DNA from 2 places in the Comamonas sp. AG1104 genome. Region 1 is predicted to be linked to the other one. Evidence: predicted binding sites of a transcription regulator. Region 1 holds the regulator's gene; the other holds the start of a gene.
The links. Region 1 encodes HrcA, which represses chaperone genes, less so after heat shock. Its sites were predicted from a motif close to TTAGCACTCNNNNNNNNNGAGTGCTAA; they were not measured.

Region 1 (4,847 bases):
ATCATTTCGTCAGCGAAAGCCTGCGCCAGCTTCCCTCGGCCACTTTTGTCTGCGACCGCGAAGGACTGCTGCTGCTTGCCAACACGGCCGCGCACCGCTATATCGAAAGCCTGGGGCACAAACTCCAGCAGGGCGACGATCTGGTCGCCCTGCTCCACGGCCTGAACAGCGCCAGCAGCGACGGCGGCCGCGCTGCCAGCAGCACACCACTGCTCACGCACAGTGCATTGCAGCAAGCCACTCTGTCACGCCAGAGCGAAGGACGCGACACCCAGGGCCGCCACTTGATGTTGCTGAGCCAGAGCTTCGAGGCGCCGCCCACCACGGGCTGGCTCATCACCCTGGTCGACATCAGCGACCTGCGCAGTGCACAGGCCCAGCGCGACCAGGCCATGCAGTTCATCTCCCACGATATCCGTGCCCCGATAGGCTCCATCATCACATTGCTGGAGATGCAGCGCACAGGCAAGCGCATCGAGTCGCAAGATGCACTGCTTGACCGCATTGAGGGCTATGCCCAGTCGTCTCTTGAGCTGGCAGACGATTTCGTGCATCTGGCCAGAGCCCAGCAACAGCAATACCGCAGCGAGGTCCTGGATCTGGGTCTGCTGGCGGATCAGGCCGTCTCGGATTGCTGGACCCTTGCCCAGCAGCAGAACATGCAACTGGCGTTCGAGCTGCCGGATGCCGAAGCCTGCGTGCATGGCGACCCCGGTCTGCTGCACCGCGCCGTCATCAATTTGCTGACCAATGCCATCAAGTACGGCAAGCCGCAAGATACCGATGCCAGCGCCCTTGTGGAAATCCGTATTGCTGAGCAAGGCAGCCGATGGGGCATTGCAGTGCGCGATCACGGCCCCGGCATGGATGAGGAGTCGCTGACCAGGCTCAGCCAGCCCTTCGAGCGCCTGCAGCAGCACCAGCGCATGGATGGCGTGGGCCTGGGCCTGGCCTTCACGCGCACCGTGGCACAGCGTCATGGCGGCAGCCTGCAGATAAGCAGCCAGCTGGGCCAAGGCAGCAGCTTCACATTGCTGATACCCAAAGCCTGAGCCCAGAAACGAAAAAGCCTCAGAACTTTTCAGTTCTGAGGCTTGACGTTTTTTGGTGCGGCTGGCAGGAATCGAACCCACGACCCCTTGGTTCGTAGCCAAGTACTCTATCCAGCTGAGCTACAGCCGCAACAGGGTTGTATTCTAGCAGTGCAAAAACGGCTCTCTGACCAAATCGACAACTTTTTCGCGTTCATACAAAGAAAAAGCCTGCCATCGATGAAGACGGCAGGCTTTCATGCAGCTTGGTAGGGCGTGGCGGACTTGAACCGACGACCAAAGGATTATGAGTCCTCTGCTCTAACCAACTGAGCTAACGCCCCAACACTGACAACAGCCGTGGCTGCCACCAGAAAAACTTCGCCATTGTAGGGCCTAACGCTTGTGGCTCAGAGCATTGCTCACCAGTTTGGATGTGATATCGACAATCTGGATCATCTTGTCGTAGTGCATGCGCGTGGGGCCGATGACCCCCAAGGTACCGACCACCTTGCCGTCGAGTTCATAGGGAGCACTCACTACGGACAGATCTTCAAACGGTACGGTCTGGCTCTCGCCGCCGATATAGATGCGCACGCCATCGGCCTGATTGGAGAAGTCCAGCAACCTGAGGATTTGCGTTTTCTGCTCGAACAGGTCGAAAGCGCGGCGCAGATTGCCCATGTCGCTGGAAAAATCGCTCACGGACAGCAGATTGCGCTCGCCGGCGATCACCACATCCTCGCGATCATGGTTGCTCATGACCTCAGTGCCTACATTCACCGCCGCCTGCATGAGGCTGGCAACCTGACCCCGCAATTGCTCCACCTCGGTTTGCAGCCGCGAGCGCACCTCCTCCATTGTCAAACCGGCGTAATGGTGATTGAGGAAATTCGAGGCTTCTATCAGTTGCGAGGACTCGTAATCCACATCCGTGAAGATCACACGGTTTTGCACATCGCCTTCGGGCGAGACGATGATGACCAGAAAGCGCCGCTCCGACAGGCGCACGAACTCGATATGCTTGAAGACGGAGCTGCGACGCGGCACCATGACCACACCCACGAACTGGGAGAGGTTGGATAGCAGATTGGCCGCATTGGCAATCACCTTCTGCGGCTGTTCAGGCATCAGGCCGGGCGTTACAAGATCGCTGCGATCCACTGTCAGCATGGTGTCGACAAACAGGCGGTATCCCCTGGCTGTCGGCACGCGGCCTGCCGATGTGTGAGGGCTGATGATCAGACCCATCTCTTCCAGGTCGGCCATCACATTGCGTATGGTGGCAGGCGACAATTCAAGCCCGGATGCACGTGAAAGAGTGCGCGAGCCGACTGGTTGACCGTCAGCGATGTAACGCTCGATCAGCGCTTTGAGCAATAACTTGGCACGTTCGTCGAGCATGATTTCATTTTAATGATGTAATTTCCCAGATGACATCCACGTTCCACCATATTGCCCTGATCGGCAAGTACCACACACCCGCAGCAGGCGTTCCGTCCGATGCAGCCAGCGAAGCGCTGCAACGGATTGCCGGTTACGTGCGCAGCCTGGGTTGTGAGGTGATTCTGGATACCCAGTCCGCCATCTACGCGGGCCTGCCCGATTACCCGAGCATGGACGTGGACGGCCTGGGAAGGCATTGCGACCTCGGCCTGGTGGTGGGCGGCGACGGCACCATGCTGGGCGTGTGCCGCCATCTGGCGCGCTATGGCACGCCGCTGGTCGGCATCAACCAGGGGCGCCTGGGTTTTGTCACCGATATCGCCCTGGATGAATTCGAAGCCTCCATCACGCCCATACTGCAGGGCGAGTACGAGGAAGACGAACGCACCCTGATGAATGCTCGCGTCATGCGCGACGGCCAGTGCGTGTTTGAAGCCCAGGCCATGAATGATGTGGTGGTCAACCGTGGCTCGACCTCGGGCATGGTGGAGCTGCGCATTGAGGTCGGCGGCAGCTTTGTCTCCAACCAGCGCGCGGACGGCTTGATCGTAGCCACCCCCACGGGCTCCACCGCCTATGCGCTATCGGCCGGCGGCCCCATGCTGCACCCTTCGATTCCGGCCTGGGTGATGGTGCCCATAGCGCCGCACAACCTCTCCAATCGCCCCATCGTGCTCTCCGACGCCCAGGAAGTGACTATCGAGGTGGTGGGCGGCCGAGGCGACGCCAGCGCGAACTTTGACATGCAGTCACTGAAATCGCTGCAGCATGGCGACCGCATCCTGGTGACGCGCGCCGATCACAGCGTGCACTTTCTGCACCCCAAGGGCTGGAATTACTTCGACACCCTGCGCAAAAAGCTGGGCTGGAACGAGGGAGGCGTCTGACCATGGCCTTGAAGCGCATCGTCCTGCGGGACTTTGTGATTGTCCAGTCACTCGATCTGGACTGGCAGACCGGCTTCACGGTGCTGACCGGCGAAACCGGGGCCGGCAAATCCATCATGCTCGACGCTCTGCAACTGGTGCTGGGCGCACGAGCCGATGCACAGGTGGTGCGCGAAGGCTGCCCTCAGGCCGATATTTGCGCAGAGTTCGATTGCCCACCCCATCTTCATGAGTGGCTGGAAGAGTCGGGTTTTGCGCAGGAACAGGATTTGCTGCTGCGCCGCGTCATTGACAGCCTGGGCCGCAGCCGTGCCTGGATCAACGGATCGCCCGCCACGGCCACGCAGCTGCGCCATCTGGGCGATCAGCTGATCGACATTCACGGCCAGCATGCCTGGCAAAGCCTGACCCGCCCGGACGCAGCACGCGCCATGCTGGATACCTACGGCGGCATTGAAACGACCCAGCTCAAATCGCTTTGGCAGGACTGGCGCCAGAATCATCAGGCTCTGGAGCAGGCGCTCTCGGCCCAGGACAATCTGCAGCGCGAACGAGAGCGCCTGCAATGGCAGATTTCCGAACTGGACAAGCTGTCGCCGCACGCCGAAGAGTGGGATGAGCTCAATGCCCAGCACACACGTCTGTCACACGCGCAGACCCTGATGGACTCGGCCCAGTCCTGCCTGCAACTGCTGGAGGATGACGATGCGGGAGCGGCCACCCCCTTGGGCAGGGCCCACCACATGCTGCAGGACCAGGAGCACCTTGAGCCCGAGTTTCAGAGCATTGCCGACGTACTGGGCTCCTGTGTGGCCCAGTTGCACGATGCCCGTCACTCGCTGCAGGCCTATCTGCGCCGCGCCGATCTGGACCCCGAGCTGCTGGCCGATCTCGATGAACGTCTGTCGCTGTGGATGCAGCTGGCGCGCCGCTACAAGCGCACGCCCGAGGACTTGCCCGCCCTGCTCGAAGGCTGGAGACAGGAGCTGCACCAACTGGATGCTGCCGTCGATGTGGAGGGGCTGCGCGCCAAAGAGCAGGCCGCCCACCTCAGATATCAGGCCGAGGCGCGCAAAATCTCGCAGCAGCGCACCCTGGCAGCACCACGCCTGTCGCGCGCCATCACCCAGTCCATGCAAAGTCTGGGCATGAAGGGCGGCCGTTTTGAGGTGCAGCTGGAGCATGCCGATGCAGCCAGTCCCGCCGGCATGGACAGCATCACTTTTCTGGTTGCAGGCCATACCGGCGCCACGCCCAAACCCGTTGCCAAGGTGGCATCGGGCGGCGAGTTGTCACGTATCTCGCTGGCCATTGCCGTGACCACCAGCGAACTGGGCCAGGCCGGAACCCTGATCTTTGACGAGGTGGACTCCGGCGTGGGTGGAGCGGTGGCCGAAACCGTGGGCCGCCTCATGCACTCGCTCGGCGATTCGCGCCAAGTGCTGGCCGTCACTCACCTGCCCCAGGTCGCTGCCTATGCAGA
Region 2 (4,847 bases), on a different contig from region 1:
TTTGAGGCTGGGAAGACCGGGAGCCAGCGGGCTGCGTGCTGCAGAGGTCACGCCGATGCCGTGCAGCTTGCCGGCCTGAATCTGTGCCATGGCCAGTGCCGGAGGGAGCATGGACAGCTTCAAATCGCCGCCCTGAATGCCGTTGAACACTTGGGGGTAGCCGGTATAGGGCACGTGCACGGCCTTGATGGCCGAGCGGCTCTTGAGCAGTTCCATGCCCAGATGGCCCACGGTGCCGACACCGGGCGAGCCATAACTCCATTTGTCGCCAGCCTTGGCAGCCGCTTCCATAAAGGCCTTGCCTTGTGGGGCCGACGCAGGGGCCACCAGTACCAGCGGAGCCACGCCGATCAGGCTCACGGGCTGTAGGTCCTTGATAGGGTCATAGCGCACGGCTGGGTTGAGCATCTTGGCAATGGTCATATTGCCGTTGATCATCACGCTGAAGGTGTAGCCATCTGCCTTGGCCACATATTCTCCGGCGATATTGCCGCCAGCACCCACGCGGTTTTCCACGATGATGGTCTGACCCAGCTTCTTCTCCAATGGCTCGGCCAACGCGCGGGCCGTCAGATCAGGCGAGGAGCCTGCGGGGAAGCCCACGATCAGGTGCAGGGGCTTGTCGGGCCAGTTGTCGGCTGCCAGGACGGCCGGAGCCATTGCTGTCGCCCCCATGGCGACTCCTGCAGCAACCAGGCTGCGGCGGGACAGGTTCTTCAAGATGCGCGAAGTGCGAATAGGCATGGCAGGTCTCTTTTGAATTCTTGATAGGCGATCGGTGCACATGAGAACATGCATCAATGCCGAAAAATAAAAAACCCGGAAATTATCCGGGTTCGAGGTTCAGCATTTCAGCCTTTTAAAGGCTTGGAGCGCAAGTTGGCGTTTACGCAAACTCGGCCAGCGCTTTTTTCATCTTTTTCATGGCGGCTACCTCAATTTGGCGAATGCGCTCGGCACTCACACCGTATTCGGCAGCCAGCTCATGCAGCGTCATGCCGCCAGATCCGTCGTCATTGACCTTGAGCCAGCGCTCTTCAACGATGCGGCGGCTGCGGTCATCAAGGCCTTCCAGAGCCATGACCAAGCCATCGGTTGCCAGATGATCGCGCTGGCGCGATTCGAGCATGGCTGTAGGCTCGTGACTGGCATCAGCCAGGTAGGCGATAGGGCCGAAGGCCTGTTCTCCATCATCGCTGGGAGAGGGATCCAGCAGCACATCGCCACCGGCCAGACGGGTTTCCATCTCGATGACTTCCTCGCGCTTGACGTTGAGCTTTGCAGCGACCGCGTCAATTTCGTTCAAGGTCAGGGTCTCGCGCAGGGCCAGCTCTTCGTCCGCCATGGCAGCATCGGACTTCAGGTCATGCTTCATCGAGCGCAGATTGAAGAACAGCTTGCGCTGGGCCTTGGTCGTGGCGACCTTGACCATGCGCCAGTTCTTCAGAATGTACTCGTGGATTTCCGCCTTGATCCAGTGCATGGCGTAGCTGACCAGACGCACGCCCTGATCGGGGTCGAAGCGTTTGACAGCCTTCATCAGGCCCACATTGCCTTCCTGAATCAGGTCGCCGTGAGGCAGGCCATAACCCAGGTACTGGCGCGAGATGGAGACAACCAGACGCAGGTGGGACATCACCAGACGCCCGGCGGCGTCCAGATCATTGTGTTCTTTGAGCTTGCGAGCGTAGTCCTGCTCTTCCTCAAGGGTGAGCATTGGCATACGATTGACCGCCGAGATATAGGCATCCAGGTTGCCCAGCGGAGGTACCAGCGCCCAGGGGTTCGCGGGCGCCAAGGCAGTAGCAATGGAGCCGGAGGCAGTTTTCATTGCAGGTTTCCTTTCTTCCATGATCTTCATATTAGCACTCCGTTAGAGGGAGTGCTAAAGACAAAGTTCCCACAGTTTTTGTTGGTTTTTGGTGGCGCACGTGGCTCGTATCGAACAGCGGGAAATTTTTTACATGCCCTTCGACCTCTGCCTTTCCCGGCATCCGGAGCAGTGCTCTAGCTGGAATGAGAGGCCAGGTTGTGCAGGCTCGCTCTGATTAATGTCTCTAATTTCCTGGCCGCCGAGCTTCGAGGTGCATGGCGGCGCATCACCATGCCCAAAGGACGTTGAATTCCAGGGGCCGACAAAGGAATCTGCGCAAGGCGGTCGGCCTGTAGCAGCGATATGGCTGTTTCGGGCAGTGCGCTGATGCCCAGACCAGCGCTGACCAAGGCTCCGATGGTCGCAATATGGTCAACTTCAAAGACAGGAGCGAAGTAAAGCCCTTTGGAGAGCAGATCCGCATCAATGTACTGGCGCACGCTGGCAGAGCTGGGCATGGAGACATGCGGATAGTCCAAGGTGTTCTCGATTGCGATCGGACCTGTCTGCTTTGATAGAGGATGGTCATCGGGACAGATGAGAAAGAACTGGTCCTCCATCAATTGCTCATAGGCGAGGTCTTCCTGTTTGGGATCGGCTGCAGTGAGCGCAAAGTCGACCTTGCCATCACGAACGAGATCAAACGCCGGGCCCGACAAGGTATCAAGCAAGGCAAGGCGCACCCCGGGGTGGATCCGCGTGAATTCGGCAAAGACCTTTGGCAACAGCGAGGCGGCCAGAGAGGGAAGTGCAGCAACCGTCACCGAACCAGTTCTGAGCTGTACGGTGTCCGTCACGGCGCGCAAGGCACGCTGCGTATCGCGCAAGATCTCCTGGGCATGGGCGATAAAGACATGGCCCGCATCGGTCAGCTCGACGGCGCGAGTGGTGCGCTCAAACAGTCTTGCTCCGATCTGGGCTTCTACACGCGCAATCAGAGCCGACAGCGCGGACTGGGAGAGGTGAACCTGGAGGGCGGCTTGGCCAAAGCTCTTGGTCTGGCTCAGGGCTACTACCGCTCTCAGGTCTTTGGTTGATAGGTTGGCTTGCACCACCGCAGTATAGGTAGCGGAGCTGCAGCGTCCTGGAGCTCCGCTACCTTCGCTTATTCAGCCTTGATGTCGCTGTCTTTGATCAGCCGGGCCCACTTGGCGTACTCGGCGTTGATGATCTTGGCCGACTCGTCCGGCGTGCTGTAGGTGGCAATAGTGCCCTGGGCGAGCATGGAGTCCTTGACATCCTGCTTGGACAGAATCACTTTCAGCGCTGAATTGATCTTCTGAATGACTGCAACTGGCGTTCCGGCAGGAGCCGAGAGTGCAAACATGGAGCTGACCTGCATGTCTGGAAATCCAGCTTCCACGACAGTAGCGATGTCTGGAATCGAGGCAACACGTTCTTTGGTCGTTGTGGCCAGAGCGCGGAGCTTGCCTGCCTTGATCTGACTCTGTGCGGCAGGAACGGTGTCAATCATTGCATTGACCTGACCGCCGAGCAGATCGGAAAGAGCGGGTCCGCTGCCTTTATAGGGCACATGCACGACTTCAACCTGTGTCTGACGCTTGAACATCTCGATCGAGAGATGCTGAGGCGAGCCATTGCCTGCGGATGCGAACGTGACGCTGCCGGGGCTGGTTTTGGCAAGGGCCACCAGTTCCCTGACGGATTTCGCCTGAACACTGGGATTGACCACAAATACCAGCGGAACGGTGCCTACGACCGAGATGTGAGAGAAGCTCTTATGGATGTCAAAAGGAGTCGCCGCAGGCGTCAGCGCTGCATTGATGGTGTGGCTTGTGAATGCCCCCATCAGCAAGGTGTAGCCATCGGCGGGTGATTTAGCGACTTGACCTGCGCCAAGGCTGCCGCCAGCTCCGGCGCGATTGTCGACGACGAACTGCTGCCCAAGCGCGTCTGAAAGCTGCCTGGCAAGAACGCGGCCGATGACATCCGTCGCTCCGCCTGGAGCATAGGGAACCACAAGCCTCACGGGTTTGTTGGGGTAATCAGTCTGCGCACTGGCTGCTCCAGATACGCCAGATGCAACGAGGGCTGTTGCAACCAAGCTAAGGAGCTTGCGGCGGCGCATGGCCGGATTGGCGAGTTGTGTGGGTTTCATGAAGTCTCCTTTAGGGTTTTCAGGTATGCGCTTTCTTGTTCGAGCGCTCGATTTTTCTTCTAATCAATAATATTATTAATAATCAGTGCATCAACAATGGTTAACCCTCCCATGACGAACAAGCCAGACCAGCAAGCCACGATCCATCCGGAAGCCGCTTCGAGCGGAATTTCCAAAGGACTCACCAACTACGGTGATCGCGGCTTCTCTCTTTTTTTGCGCAAGGCCTTCATCAAAGGAGCGGGCTATACCGACAAGGCGCTGGACAGACCCGTGATCGGTATCACGAACACAGGCAGCTCCTACAACCCTTGTCACGGAAACATGCCGCAATTGATCGAGGCGGTGAAGCGCGGCATCCTGATGGCAGGTGGACTGCCCATGGACTTCCCGACCATCTCCTTGCACGAGAGCTTTTCCCAGCCGACCAGCATGTATCTGCGCAACCTCATGTCCATGGACACGGAGGAGATGCTGCGAGCGCAGCCCATGGATGCGGTCGTGCTGATCGGGGGGTGTGACAAGACAGTGCCGGCTCAGCTGATGGGCGCGGCTTCGGTCGGACTGCCGGCGGTTCAACTGGTGACCGGCTCCATGCTCACTGGATCGCATCGAAGCGAAAGAGTGGGGGCCTGCACCGATTGCCGACGCTACTGGGGGAAATTTCGTGCCGAAGAAATTGATGCGGAGGAAATTTCCGACGTCAACAATCAGCTCGTCGCCAGTGTTGGCACCTGCTCGGTGGCGGGCACTGCCAGCACGATGGCCTGCATTGCAGAGGCTCTGGGAATTGGCCTTCCAGGCAGCGCGACCCCTCCAGCGGTCACTGCCGATCGCATCCGGATTGCGGAGCGA

Region 2: rpoH (RNA polymerase sigma factor RpoH) is a predicted target of HrcA. The motif match lies at 1,863-1,889, and genes of this name have one in related genera.

What each region holds. Positions count from the first base shown of each region.
Region 1 covers NZ_QQAS01000002.1:392,624-397,470, reverse strand. Annotated here, with positions in the region: gene DFO48_RS06475 (CHASE2 domain-containing protein) at 1-1,052, shown strand, start outside; tRNA gene DFO48_RS06470 (tRNA-Arg) at 1,106-1,182, opposite strand; tRNA gene DFO48_RS06465 (tRNA-Ile) at 1,299-1,375, opposite strand; gene hrcA (heat-inducible transcriptional repressor HrcA) at 1,428-2,435, opposite strand; gene DFO48_RS06455 (NAD kinase) at 2,465-3,364, shown strand; gene recN (DNA repair protein RecN) at 3,367-4,847, shown strand, end outside.
Region 2 covers NZ_QQAS01000003.1:21,068-25,914, reverse strand. Annotated here, with positions in the region: gene DFO48_RS08620 (tripartite tricarboxylate transporter substrate binding protein) at 1-744, opposite strand, end outside; gene rpoH (RNA polymerase sigma factor RpoH) at 887-1,831, opposite strand; gene DFO48_RS08610 (LysR substrate-binding domain-containing protein) at 2,008-2,700, opposite strand; partial or broken gene DFO48_RS25595 (LysR family transcriptional regulator) at 2,788-2,925, opposite strand; gene DFO48_RS08605 (tripartite tricarboxylate transporter substrate binding protein) at 2,979-3,992, opposite strand; gene DFO48_RS08600 (IlvD/Edd family dehydratase) at 4,104-4,847, shown strand, end outside.